2 regions of the Aeribacillus pallidus genome follow, and region 2 is predicted to be linked to the other one. Evidence: riboswitches for the same ligand, from Rfam matches in the RefSeq annotation. Region 2 holds a riboswitch; the other holds the start of a gene.
What was found. A riboswitch is a leader RNA that binds a small molecule or an ion and turns the genes downstream of it on or off. The one in region 2 is predicted to bind S-adenosylmethionine.
Positions count from the first base shown of each region.

Region 1: another riboswitch for S-adenosylmethionine. It lies ahead of ABES52_RS15980 (Na+/H+ antiporter NhaC family protein); the one in region 2 lies ahead of ABES52_RS06620 (sugar ABC transporter substrate-binding protein).

Region 1 covers NZ_JBCNBW010000081.1:1,047-7,140, reverse strand. Annotated here, with positions in the region: gene ABES52_RS15985 (GNAT family N-acetyltransferase) at 1-279, opposite strand, end outside; gene ABES52_RS15980 (Na+/H+ antiporter NhaC family protein) at 436-1,758, opposite strand; SAM riboswitch class I at 1,874-1,979, opposite strand; gene ABES52_RS15975 (hypothetical protein) at 2,392-3,114, opposite strand; gene ABES52_RS15970 (matrixin family metalloprotease) at 3,135-3,749, opposite strand; gene ABES52_RS15965 (DUF6612 family protein) at 3,979-4,821, opposite strand; gene yhbH (sporulation protein YhbH) at 5,076-6,094, opposite strand, start outside.
Region 2 covers NZ_JBCNBW010000027.1:27,153-33,246, forward strand. Annotated here, with positions in the region: gene ABES52_RS06610 (ABC transporter permease) at 47-1,078, opposite strand; gene ABES52_RS06615 (sugar ABC transporter ATP-binding protein) at 1,081-2,556, opposite strand; partial or broken gene ABES52_RS06620 (sugar ABC transporter substrate-binding protein) at 2,549-3,675, opposite strand; SAM riboswitch class I at 3,810-3,974, opposite strand; gene ABES52_RS06625 (thioredoxin domain-containing protein) at 4,031-6,052, opposite strand.

The sequences.
Region 1 (6,094 bases), on a different contig from region 2:
TTGTCCTTGGTATGCTGGTAACAAATAAATCGCCCCGAGCTCGACTTTTCCATCGGTGACAGGAGAAAAGTTCGCATAACCGACAACCTCCCCATCTTTTTCCGCCACCCAAAGATGGGAATGTTGTAATCTTCGCACCATTTGCTCATCAGAATACGCGTTATGTAAAAAATCATCCTGCACGTGTTTTGGAATGATCCCTGCATAAGTAGCATGCCAACTTTCTCTAGCTACATGCTGTACAGCCGGGATATCTCTTTGTGTCATACGGCGAATCATTTATTAACCTCCTAACTTTTGGAAGTTTAATAAGATTATATAAAATTCCTGTTTATTAGACAATTGATTTGTTTAGAAGTACGTTCGTTCCCCATTCAGACAGGTTAAAAAAAGACTAACCTCCCTACTTAAAGGAAGATTAGTCCTTGCTACACATTAGTTATTTAAATATACCTCTTTCGTGGATTGTACGGGTTTCGCCTTTACAGAAGGAAAATTAAATACAATCGCTAAAGCACCGCAAAGAGCGATTAACATCGGATAGAACGAAAACGGAATAATTTCAAGCGGTGATAACGACGCCATTTGCGCAGCAACTAACAACTGTGCGCCGTATGGAATGATTCCTTGAATGGCACAAGAAAAAATGTCTAAAATACTTGCCGATTTTCGGGCATCAATGTCGTATTGATCTGCAATTTGTTTTGCTAGCGGACCCGCTACAATGATAGAAATCGTGTTGTTGGCTGTCGCGAAATTGGTCGCACTCACCAAACCAGCGATACTAAATTGAGCTCCTTTTGGCGAACGGACATTTTTAGACACCAGGTTGAGTAAAAATTGAATGCCACCGTTATGTTTAATGATTTCTACGATACCACCAATCAACATCGTTAAAATAACGATTTCCGCCATGCCGTTTAATCCTTCAGCCACTTTGCCTACAAAAGTTGACAATGTATAACTACCATCGACCAAGCCAATTGCTCCAGCAAGAACGATCCCACCGGCTAACACCGCGATGACGTTCACACCTGCAATCGCAGCAATCAGCACACCTACATATGGTAACACTTTAACCCATTGGAATTCACCGATGGTCACTTGTACTTCTTGACTGCTTGTGACAAAAATGAAAAGTAAAATCGTCACAATAGCTGCTGGTAACACAATAAAAAAGTTTGTTTTAAACTTGTCTTTCATTTTCGTTTGTTGCGAACGAACGGCAGCAATTGTTGTATCGGAAATAATGGACAAGTTATCACCAAACATGGCACCACCTACAACCGCTGCCATCGCAACGGATAACGAAATCCCGGTTTGCTCCCCTATACCGACGCCAATCGGTGCAAGGGCAGCAATCGTTCCCATCGATGTCCCCATCGATAACGAAATAAAGGCCGCTATTACAAACAATCCAGCGATGATAATATTTTGAGGCAATACTGATAATGCTAAATTAACCGTTGATTCCACAGCCCCCATTCCTTTAGCCGTCGCAGAAAAAGCCCCGGCTAATAAGAAAATCAACACCATAATCATAATATCCGGGTGTCCAGCTCCCTTGGCAAAACGCTCAACTTTGACACCAAACGATTCTTTTCGGTTCATCACTAACGCCACAGCACTAGCAAGTAAAGCCGCTACTAACACCGGCAATTGATAAAAATCTCCAGTCATTACTCCTGAACCAATGAACAATGATAAAAACACCACTAACGGGAATAACGCCAACACACTTCCTTGCTTCTTTTCCAACTTGTTCACTCCTATCTTGTATGTCTCAAATGTAAGTGTTCGGCCAATATAGGTATGAAAAAAGCCCCTTCTTTTTAATAAGAAGAGGCCTTATGTTTATACATAAGTAACACTCTTCTTATCTTTCAAGCATCCGCTTGCTGGATTTGGCACAGCACTCAATAAATGAGTCCGCTGCCGAGACTTCTTCGGGCCAGTCCCTCCATCTCTCTTGATAAGAAGACTTACACTACCACTATTCAACTTACACTTTTATTACTTTAATACGATTAAGTAGAGAAGTCAAATATTTTTTTCGTGTTTTCATAGAAAATTCAATCGGTCCAAATAATGTACTTTATATAACAAAAGGCTGTTTTATTTTTAAAGGCGGCGACTCCAGCGGGAACAAGAAGCCGCAAGGACCCTTACTTGAGCGTAGCGAGGGAAGCGGCCTGCGGCTTCCCCGCGGAAAGCGTCCGCTACAAGCGTAATATATAAATATCAATAGTATCGTTTAACAGACATTCATGCCAATTGCCATTGGCACATCGATGAATAAAATAACAGCAAAAGTTATCCACAGTTATTTTAGGATAGAGCCTAACAAAAAAAATCCACCTCATTACGGTGGAATTATTACTCATTAAAGTGTTACTTATCTTTTTCTTTCAATAATTTCTTTATTTTTTCATCAACATCAAGTTCATCCATCTCTAACGATAAATAGTTATCCATACTGTCAGGAACATATCTAGCAGCCTTGCCGTTTTTGATGTTAAATTTTCCTTGATGAGCTCCTAAAATACCATAATGTTCTTCTTCCAATAACGGAAAATCAGATTTCACACCAAACAATAACACCTTATCATTTTTTTCCATATTGGGTACACCATTAAAAACAACCTTCACCTTTTCTTTTAATTTTTCTTTTGGATAATCTTTAAATTTTTTCCCAACACCTGCTGCTTCTTTTGTAATCATTCCACCAGGTTCAATAAACGTAAGCTCTTGTCCTGCTTTTACATCTCCAGTATATACTTTTGAAACTTTTACATTTACTTTCGTAAATACGACACGATCTTCCCCAACTTCATGATGAACAGAGCTTGTTTCTAAAACCTTTCCTTCAATAATGACTGTTGCATCTTCCATAAGTTCCTCGACATTGTTATATATCTTCTCAAAATCCACTTCTGTCACGACTTCTTCGATCCTTTCATTTCTTGTTACTTCCTCTAGTCTATTTTCCTCTACCGCTACCGATTTGGCAGAAACGGTTAGGGATTCATTTTGGATGTTAAAATGACTTTCATTTATATAAAAAGTTGTTCCTAAAATGATAAAGGCAATCACACCGAAGAGCGTTTTTTTCATATTTCCACTTCCTTTCCAAATTAGTACAGATAATTAATGCCATGGAGATCATCAGCTTGTGAATTGCTTACTTTTCTACCATAACCTAGTTGACACATGATAGCATATGGATTTGAGTTGTTGTGAGCTAATCCAAAAGCATGCCCCATTTCATGAGCAATAGTTCCTTTCCTATCTGTACTATTTAGATTATTAAAGTTAGGATTATTTAATTTAATTTTGTTCCAGCCCCAATTTTCTTGATAAGGGTCTAACTTCGTATCATATTTCCAAAATTCAGTTTCTCCTAACACTCCCATATAACTCGGGTAATAACTTCCTGCGTAAATATCCATAACACTTTGAGACATGGTAGTTGTTTTACGATATGAAATTGGGGTGGTAATTCCGACACGCTCCGTTGTATAAATCCATTCATTCATCGCTTGGTCAATTAAACTTTCATAACTACTTGCCGATGAAGTGATATAATAATACCTTTTATTGTTACCGTAGTTTCCAACCCCTCCATTTAAAACATGATCGTTGTAAGTATTGTAAGCAGATGCACTACTTGGAAGGAAAAGGGTAAATGAAGTACCTAGTAGTGTAATGAATGCAACCATTCTACCTACGTATGTACGGAACATCCGCATGAAATCGCCTCCCACCTTCTATATTTTTTCAAAATAGTAAATATTTAATATAAATTAAGTTTATAATATATTAAATTTTAGTCAATAATAAATACAGAATTTTCTAAAATATTTTATGCGACTTTGATCAATTCATTGAATAAATTTTTTTACCAATTAATCCATCCCTTCAGTTCCATTAAATAATTACAAAAAAGAGGCCGGCCAGTAGCCAACCTCTTTTATATCGTTACATCGCACTTCCGTCCATCTCGATTGCTTGCTCAATGGCTTCTTGAGGTACAACAATGGATTCAATTTCGTTATATTGGTTGTATTTTGTTGTCATGTCCATTTTCATATCGACCGGCATCTCTCCATCATTGATCGTTAAGGACATCGACATTTCTAATTGACTAACTAAAAATGTATTTTTATCAACCATCACTTTATAAGATAAACTTTGAATGTTCATGGCTTCTAATGCTTGTTCGGAATCGTGTGTTATCATCATGTCGCCGTTTAAACTATTCATTTTTTCTAGAATGAATTTTTTCACCGTATCATTGGAACTATCAATCGTGATGATATATTGTCCTTCTTGTTCTTTTAGATCAATATAATCAGAGACAGCTTTTAATTCTTCAATTTCTTGAGATGGATCGTATCCTTGAAGTTGTGCTTTTATATCTTCAGGAAGCTCTTCTGTATCAAACGTCATTTTAGCCCACATGCCTCCTAAATCCATGTAGACCGCTTCCCCATCAAAGTACGAATCGACGGCAAATTCCTCTCCTTCCAAAGCAGTTGTTGTTGTCGTATGTCCCATGAACGGATCGACCGTATATCTTCCTTCCATTTGCATCGGCATGGACATTTGTTCACCATCTATATTCATGTCAATATTCGCATCAATATTCATCGCATAACTTTTTACATCTGCCATCTCTTCTGTTGACTTCATTAGTATGTCTTCAGCTGTCAGTTTTCCCCCTGTACTTCCATCTTCTTTGTTCGCTACTTTTTCTTGTCCGCAAGCCACAAGTAATATCGCGAACAGGCTTGCCATCAATAATACGTGTAGTTTTTTCAATATGGTTCCCCCTAACTTCCTATTCTCTACGTTTTTTAGAAAAACGCATGATCTTAACTATTTTTCTATAACATATACTTTTTTTCAATGCTAAAAAAATAAAAACAGCCAGATTTCACAGTGTTCTGTAATTTATGAGCAATATTTCCTGAAATCAAAGACTAAATTCCTAGTGCAAAAAACCCCATTTCTATTACACATTAACGTATTAAACAAAAATAGCCCAAAAAAAAGAAAGGTATTCCCTTTCATTTTTAAACGGGTTGTTTGGATTCATCTTTTTTGAAAAATCTTTTCATTGCGTGAAAGACGTCCGCTTTTTGTTTTAAAATGTAATACTTAAATTTTTCATTTTTCACGTTTTTATACGCTTGCATCAATGTCGAGTGTCGGTTATATTGATTCACTTCACCGTAACCGAACATGTTGGAATGTTTCATAATTTCATCCACTAACTTTACACACCGGGCGTTATCCGATGTTAAATTATCGCCATCTGAAAAATGAAACGGATAGATGTTATAACGATTAGGGTCGTATTTTTCATGAATTAATTCAAGCGCCATTCGGTAAGCAGATGAACAAATCGTTCCTCCACTTTCTCCTTTTGAGAAAAACTCTTCTTCTGTCACGACTTTCGCATCCGTGTGATGAGCAATAAACTCAATTTCAACCGTTTCGTATTTCGTCCGTAAAAACCGTATCATCCAAAAGAAAAAGCTACGTGCCATATATTTTTCCCATACGCCCATCGAGCCACTTGTATCCATCATCGCTAAAACAACTGCTTTAGAATCTGGCTTCGTTATTTCGTTCCACGTTTTAAATTTTAAATCTTCTCGATAGATTGGATAAAAACTTGGTTTCCCTCGCATCGCATTTCGTTTAAAGGCAGACATCATCGTCCGTTTTTTATCAATGTTCCCCATGAGACCCGTTTTTCGAATATCGTTAAATTCGATAGATGTAACTTTATTTAAATCAGGTTCTTTTTGTTTTAAATTCGGCAATTCGAGTTGGCTAAATAAGGCGGATTCTAATTCTAAAATCGAAACTTCCGCTTCGTAATATTCTTGCCCTGGCGAGTCTCCGGCCCCGTTGCCTTTCCCTGGTCCCTTTTGACTACCCGAACCATCTCTAGCAATGACATCGCCGACTTGACTATCACCGTCCCCCTGACCAACGTGTTTATTCTTATCATAATTGTACCGAATTTTATATTCATCTAATGAGCGAATTGGAATTTTTATCACGTCTCTACCGTTTGACATCA
Region 2 (6,094 bases):
CATCAAAAAAATAACGCTAGAACATGATATTCTAGCGCTTACTAACTTATTTATGAAAAACTCCTTTTTTCTGCACGTACATAATCGCTAACGCTAACACTAAAATACTCCCCTTTAAGATATCCATCGCATAATACGGTACGTTCCACATTGTCAGTCCATTCAATAACACACCAATTAACACTGCCCCGAAAAACGTGCCAATGACGTTTGGTTTTCCTTGACCAAACACGGAATACCCAATAAAAGAAGCAGCGACGGCATCCATTAATAAGGAAGCTCCTGCTGACACTTGTCCAGTACCGACTCTAGCAGCTAAAACGATACCGGCAACCGAAGCAAAAAATGCACTTAACAAGTACGCATAGGTCCGGTAACGATTCACCGAAATTCCTGACAAGCGTGCCGCTTCAGGATTGCCGCCCGTTACATAGAGCAATCTGCCTGTCTTTGTGTATCGAAAAAATAAATGAAGAAATATGACCGCAGCAAGCATGAGAAGAACGGGAAACGGAATCGATAACCATTTTCCTTGACCAATAAATAAAAATGAAGGGATAAATTTACCAGGTGCCATTTCTCCATTGGTTAACATCATATTATTGTAGATGGAATACCCTTTTGTTGCTGTTAAATGGACCCCATTGATGATATACATGACCGCTAACGTCCCTAATAAATCTGGGATTCTTAAACGAATTACAACAAAACTATTGAACAGCCCGATAAGTAGCCCGACGAAGATGGGAACGACTAAGGCGACAAGAAGCTCTTGCCGATACCAAACGAGCATCGCCGCACTTGTAATCGTGCTCATGCTAACAATGGACCCAACCGATAAATCAAAGCCGCCGACAATGAGTGAGCATGTGACGCCAAGAGCTACAAACGTAACAATCGAGATCGAACGCAATATATCGGTGAAATTGCTATACGTGAAAAAGCGGTCGTTTGTAATACTAAAAAAGAAAATGATTCCAACGATAACCAAAAGTGTTCCATATTTATTAAAGAAGGTGCCCAATGAAAACCCATTTTTATAGGTTACTTGTTCTTTCGTTACGACGGGTTGTGTCACGACTAAATCCCTCCTGATACTGCCTTCGTTAATGTTGGTACATCGATTTCACTTGGCAGCAACTCATTTTTAATTACCCCATCTTGCATGATTAAAATACGATCGGCAATTGCGAAAGCTTCATCCACATCCGATGTAAAATAAAGAATGCCTTTCCCATTTTGAGCTAATTCTTCGATGATGCGAAACACTTCTTCTTTTGACCCGATATCGATTCCTTTCGTCGGCTCATCAAATACGTAAACGGATGCAGGAATGGATAACCATTTACCAATCGCGACCTTTTGTTGATTTCCTCCGCTCAAATATCGTAATGGCTCGTACAAGGAAGCAGCCCTAATTCGTAATTTTTCGATGATGGTGATCGCCTCTTTTTCTTTTAACGTAGGGATAACCCATTTCTTTTCATAAGCCAATTGTGGGATCGATAAATTTTGGATGACCGATTCATCAATCCAAATCCCTTCTTTTCTGCGTTCTTCAGGGACTAGACAGATGCCAGCACGAATGGCATCAGCTGGTGAAGAAAAGGTATACGTGTTTCCGTATAGTTGAATGGAGCCGACCGCCCGATCCGCTCCGACAATTGCCCGAGCGGTTTCGCTTTTCCCCGCTCCGATGAGCCCGACTACACAGACGACTTCCCCTTGATGGACCGAAAGTTGAACTGTTTGACTGGTCGACGGTACAAAAAGGTCATCAATAGATAGAAGTACTTCTTTTTTCTTTTCTTTCGTTTTTCTTTTATGGCCTACTACCTTCCCCACCATTTTCTCAATCATTTCCTCTATTGAAAGCTGAGAGGTAGAGGCTGTTTGAACAACAGTTCCATCTCGTAAAATGGTAACCCGATCGGCTAATCGCTTCACTTCGTTTAACCGATGGGAAATAAATATGATACCAACACCTTTTTCCTTTAAGTGTGATATCACTTCGAACAACTTCTCCGTTTCATAAGAAGATAACGGAGCGGTCGGCTCATCTAAAATTAAATAGTTTGTTCGTTGAGCCACCGCTCGAGCCAATAAAATGAGTTGTTTTTCGTATATCGTACACTCAGAAACTTGTTTCGTTACCTGAATCGATGCACCCACTTCATCTAAATGTTGGGCTGCTCGTTTGTTCCATTGAGTAGGACGAATTAGCATGGAAGCCGATGTAAGAAACGGAAGCAAGACGTTTTCTGTGACTGAAAGCGTTGGGACAAGCGCGGTATCGACTTCTTGAACGACCATCCCAACGCCATGTTGTAAAGCGTCTTCGGGTGATGTAAAGTGCACTTTTCTCCCGTCAATCCATAGTTCTCCGGCATCTTTTTCGTAATCACCAGCTAAAATTTTCATTAATGTACTTTTTCCTGCACCATTTGCCCCAATGAGCGCATGAATTTCCCCTCTTTTAACTGAAAAATTGATATTTTGTAAAATCGGAACTCCATTAAAGGACTTACAAACTTGCAGAACCTCTAGCTTACTCATTTTTAACGCGCTCCTCCAACGCTTTCATCCATGGTGAAACAGCTACTTCAGCTTGCCCCCAACCAGGGATGTATTGGTGTAAGTCATTCATCGTCACTGTTTGTTCAGGCAGTTGGTTCCTGTGCACTAAGTAAGGGGTAACGGAGAAAATATCTGGTGTTTCTTCCCCTGCTAACTTTTGATAAGCAAACCGCACTTGAATACGTCCTATTTCGGATGGGTCTGTCGCCGTAGTTGCTACCCATGGAGAATTCGGCTGCTGGATCAATTGTAAATCTTCATCGCTTAAATCGATGCCGTATACTTTAATCTCATCACGTCCAGCTTGTTGGATTGCTTTAACGGCTCCTTTGGCAAACTCATCCCATGTCGCAAATACCGCATCGATGTCTCCTTTATTTGGATACTGTTGTAAAATTGCTTCCATTTGGGCTTGCGTATCTAACGCTGTATTGGCAGATGCCGTACCGAATCGTGCAATTTCTTGAATATTCGGATATCTTTGTTTAAACGCCTCATAGATCACATTCCGTCTTTCCATTGGCGTATAGCCAGCTACCCAAATATAAACGATATTTCCTTTCCCATTTAAGTCTTGAGCTAACGTCCGTAGGGAATTCCACGCCAAACTATAATCATCTTGGTCAATAACCGTTACTCCAGGAAGATTCAAATCATTGTCAAATGCAACCACTGGAATTCCTTTTTCAAGCGCTTTTTTACACCTGCTTCCAAAGCGTCGGCACGACCATGGTCAATTAAAATGGCATCCGCTCCCTGGTTGATGGCAGTATCTAGTAGCGAAGCCATTTTCGTTAAATCGTTATCGGCATTGTAAAATTGCACCTCTCCACCAAATGCTTCCACTTGCTCTTTAATCCCTTGAATATATTGTGAAGTAAAGGTCCCGATCGACAATTGATTGACAGACGCGATTTTGATTGGACGATCAAACACTGCCGGGATTTCGCTTGACGAACTTGTTTTCGTTGTCTTCGTTTCAGAAGTCTTCTCTTCTTCTACTGGTGCACTCACTTGATCTTGTTCGTTTGTACAACCACTTACTAACCAGATAACACTAATAAAGACAAGTAGCCATTTCCATTGAATGTTTTTCATGCTTCACACTCTCTCCCTTTATTTATTTTTTATGTAGAAGTACATAGCTTTTGTTCTTTTCCCAAACCCCCCTTTCAAAATATAAAAATGCCTCTTTCCGAAAGAAAGAGGCATGAAGGACACATTCTTCAAACCTCTTATCTCCCAGGAACTTTTCATATGCTCCTGTTGGATTTAGCACCGTGCCTTCGTGTAATATACACGGCCCCTAAAAATTAGGTGCCCCGCCTCACAGCGGTATTACGGTCGGTTGCTGCGGCTTCATCGGGCCAATTCCCTCCGCCAACTCTCGATAAGAGTGTTCAGCACGCTTATGCAGTTTTTATGAAGATATTACCTTCAATGGGCGAAAGTGTCAATCATTTTTTTCATTTTTTATAAAATATTTTTTTACTTCCTCAACGGTATGAACAGGTTGTTGACAAACAAATTGTTGGCAAATTTGAACGGTCCACTGCTTTGATACGTCTTCTTGTTTTTGAAAAACAGTAAACGGAAGAAAGCTCGTCCGCAACCACTGAAAAAGTTCTTCGTCTTTTCGTTCGTCTTTGCCCGAAACAACTACTTCCTCGCCACCATGACTAAGAGCCATGGCCGTTTGAACGGTACATAAATAACCGGAAGGATAGTGGGTGACTTCGTTAGCTGCTGCTTGTAACAATTGTTTAACCGTGGTGAACATTTGCTCATCATTTGTAAGCTTATATAAACGCCATAACTGATACGATGCGATGCCATTTCCAGATGGAATCGCTCCATCGTACCATTGCTTTTCCCGGACGAGTAGTTGTTCTCCGTTTTCATCAGTAAAATAAAAGCCTCCATTCGGGTCCCAAAAGCGGTTCATCATCTCTCGATACAACTTAAGAGCTTGGTGAAGGTAGGTTGACTGACCTTCAGCTTGGAATAATTCAACATACGCCCACAATAAAAAGGCGTAATCGTCAAGATATGCTTGGTATTTGACTTCTCCATCGCGGTAACGTGCCTTTAAGCCCGATTCGGTCCACAAGTGTTGTTCAATGAATTGAAGCGCACGGTTTGCCATTTGGAGAAAAGTGGCTTCTTTTAATGCGGCACCAGCTTTGGCAAGTGCTGCAATCATGAGACCATTCCATGATGTTAAGACTTTATCATCCACATGCGGATACACACGTTGTTGTCGTCGTTCGAATAAGGTCTTTTTTCCTTGCTGTATAATTTTCTCTACTTGATCGATGGAAATGTTATGATTAGACGCTAATTTTTCTAACGAAGTGCGAATCAAGTTTAATATATTTTTTCCTTCGAAGTTCCCTTGTTCCGTCATATTAAAGACGTCACAAAACACTTCGCCCTCTTTCGGTCCCAAAAGGTCGATGACTTCTTGTTTCGACCAAATGTAGTACGTTCCTTCTTCTCCCTCGCTGTCAGCGTCAATGGCGGAATAAAAGGCTCCTTGAGTATCGGTCATTTCCCGTTGTATAAACGAAACTACCTCTTTAATGACTTGTTTATACCGTTCATTCTTCGTTATTTGATATGCTTCTGTTAAAGCAAATAACATTAACGCTTGATCGTACAGCATTTTCTCAAAATGAGGCACCAACCACTTCCCGTCAACGGAATAACGAGCAAATCCTGATCCGAGCTGATCATAAATGCCCCCATCCAACATTGCATCAAGCGTCTTTGTGACCATTTGCAGCGCTTGATTGTTTCCGGTCCAATAATAATATCTCATCAAAAACAAATGTTGATGCGCCAACGGAAATTTAGGTGGTTGACCAAATCCACCGTAAATGGCATCAAATTGGCGTAATAGTCCATTGTACGCCTCATGAACATGCGTTTCTTGTATTCCTTTTGAAGTTTGGGCTTCTGGTCGTTCTTGTAGGGCTTCTGTTAGTTGGGAAGTAATTTTATCAATGCGTTGCGGATTACTTTTGTACGCGTTTGCAATTTGCGGTAGTAAATCGAGCATTCCCGGCCTGCCGTACTTACTATGCTTTGGAAAATACGTGCCGGCATAAAACGGTTTTTTGTCAGGTGTTAAAAATACCGTCAGCGGCCAACCACCTTGCCCCGTCATCATCTGGCATACTCGCATGTAAAGCGAATCAATATCCGGTCGCTCTTCACGGTCGACTTTTATAGAAACAAAGTTTTTATTTAGCAGATTAGCGACCTCTTCGTCTTCAAACGATTCTCTTTCCATTACGTGGCACCAATGACACGTACTATATCCAATACTTAAAAAAATAGGTTTATTTTCCCTTTTTGCCCTTTCGAATGCTTCGGGTTCCCACTCATACCACTCTACAGGATTGTAAGCATGTTGTAATAAGTATGGGGATTTCGAATTGATTAGGCGATTAGGCTTACGGTTGTCGTTCATCATTTCAGCCCCTTTCTACTTGATAGGTTTATTTTAAACCAT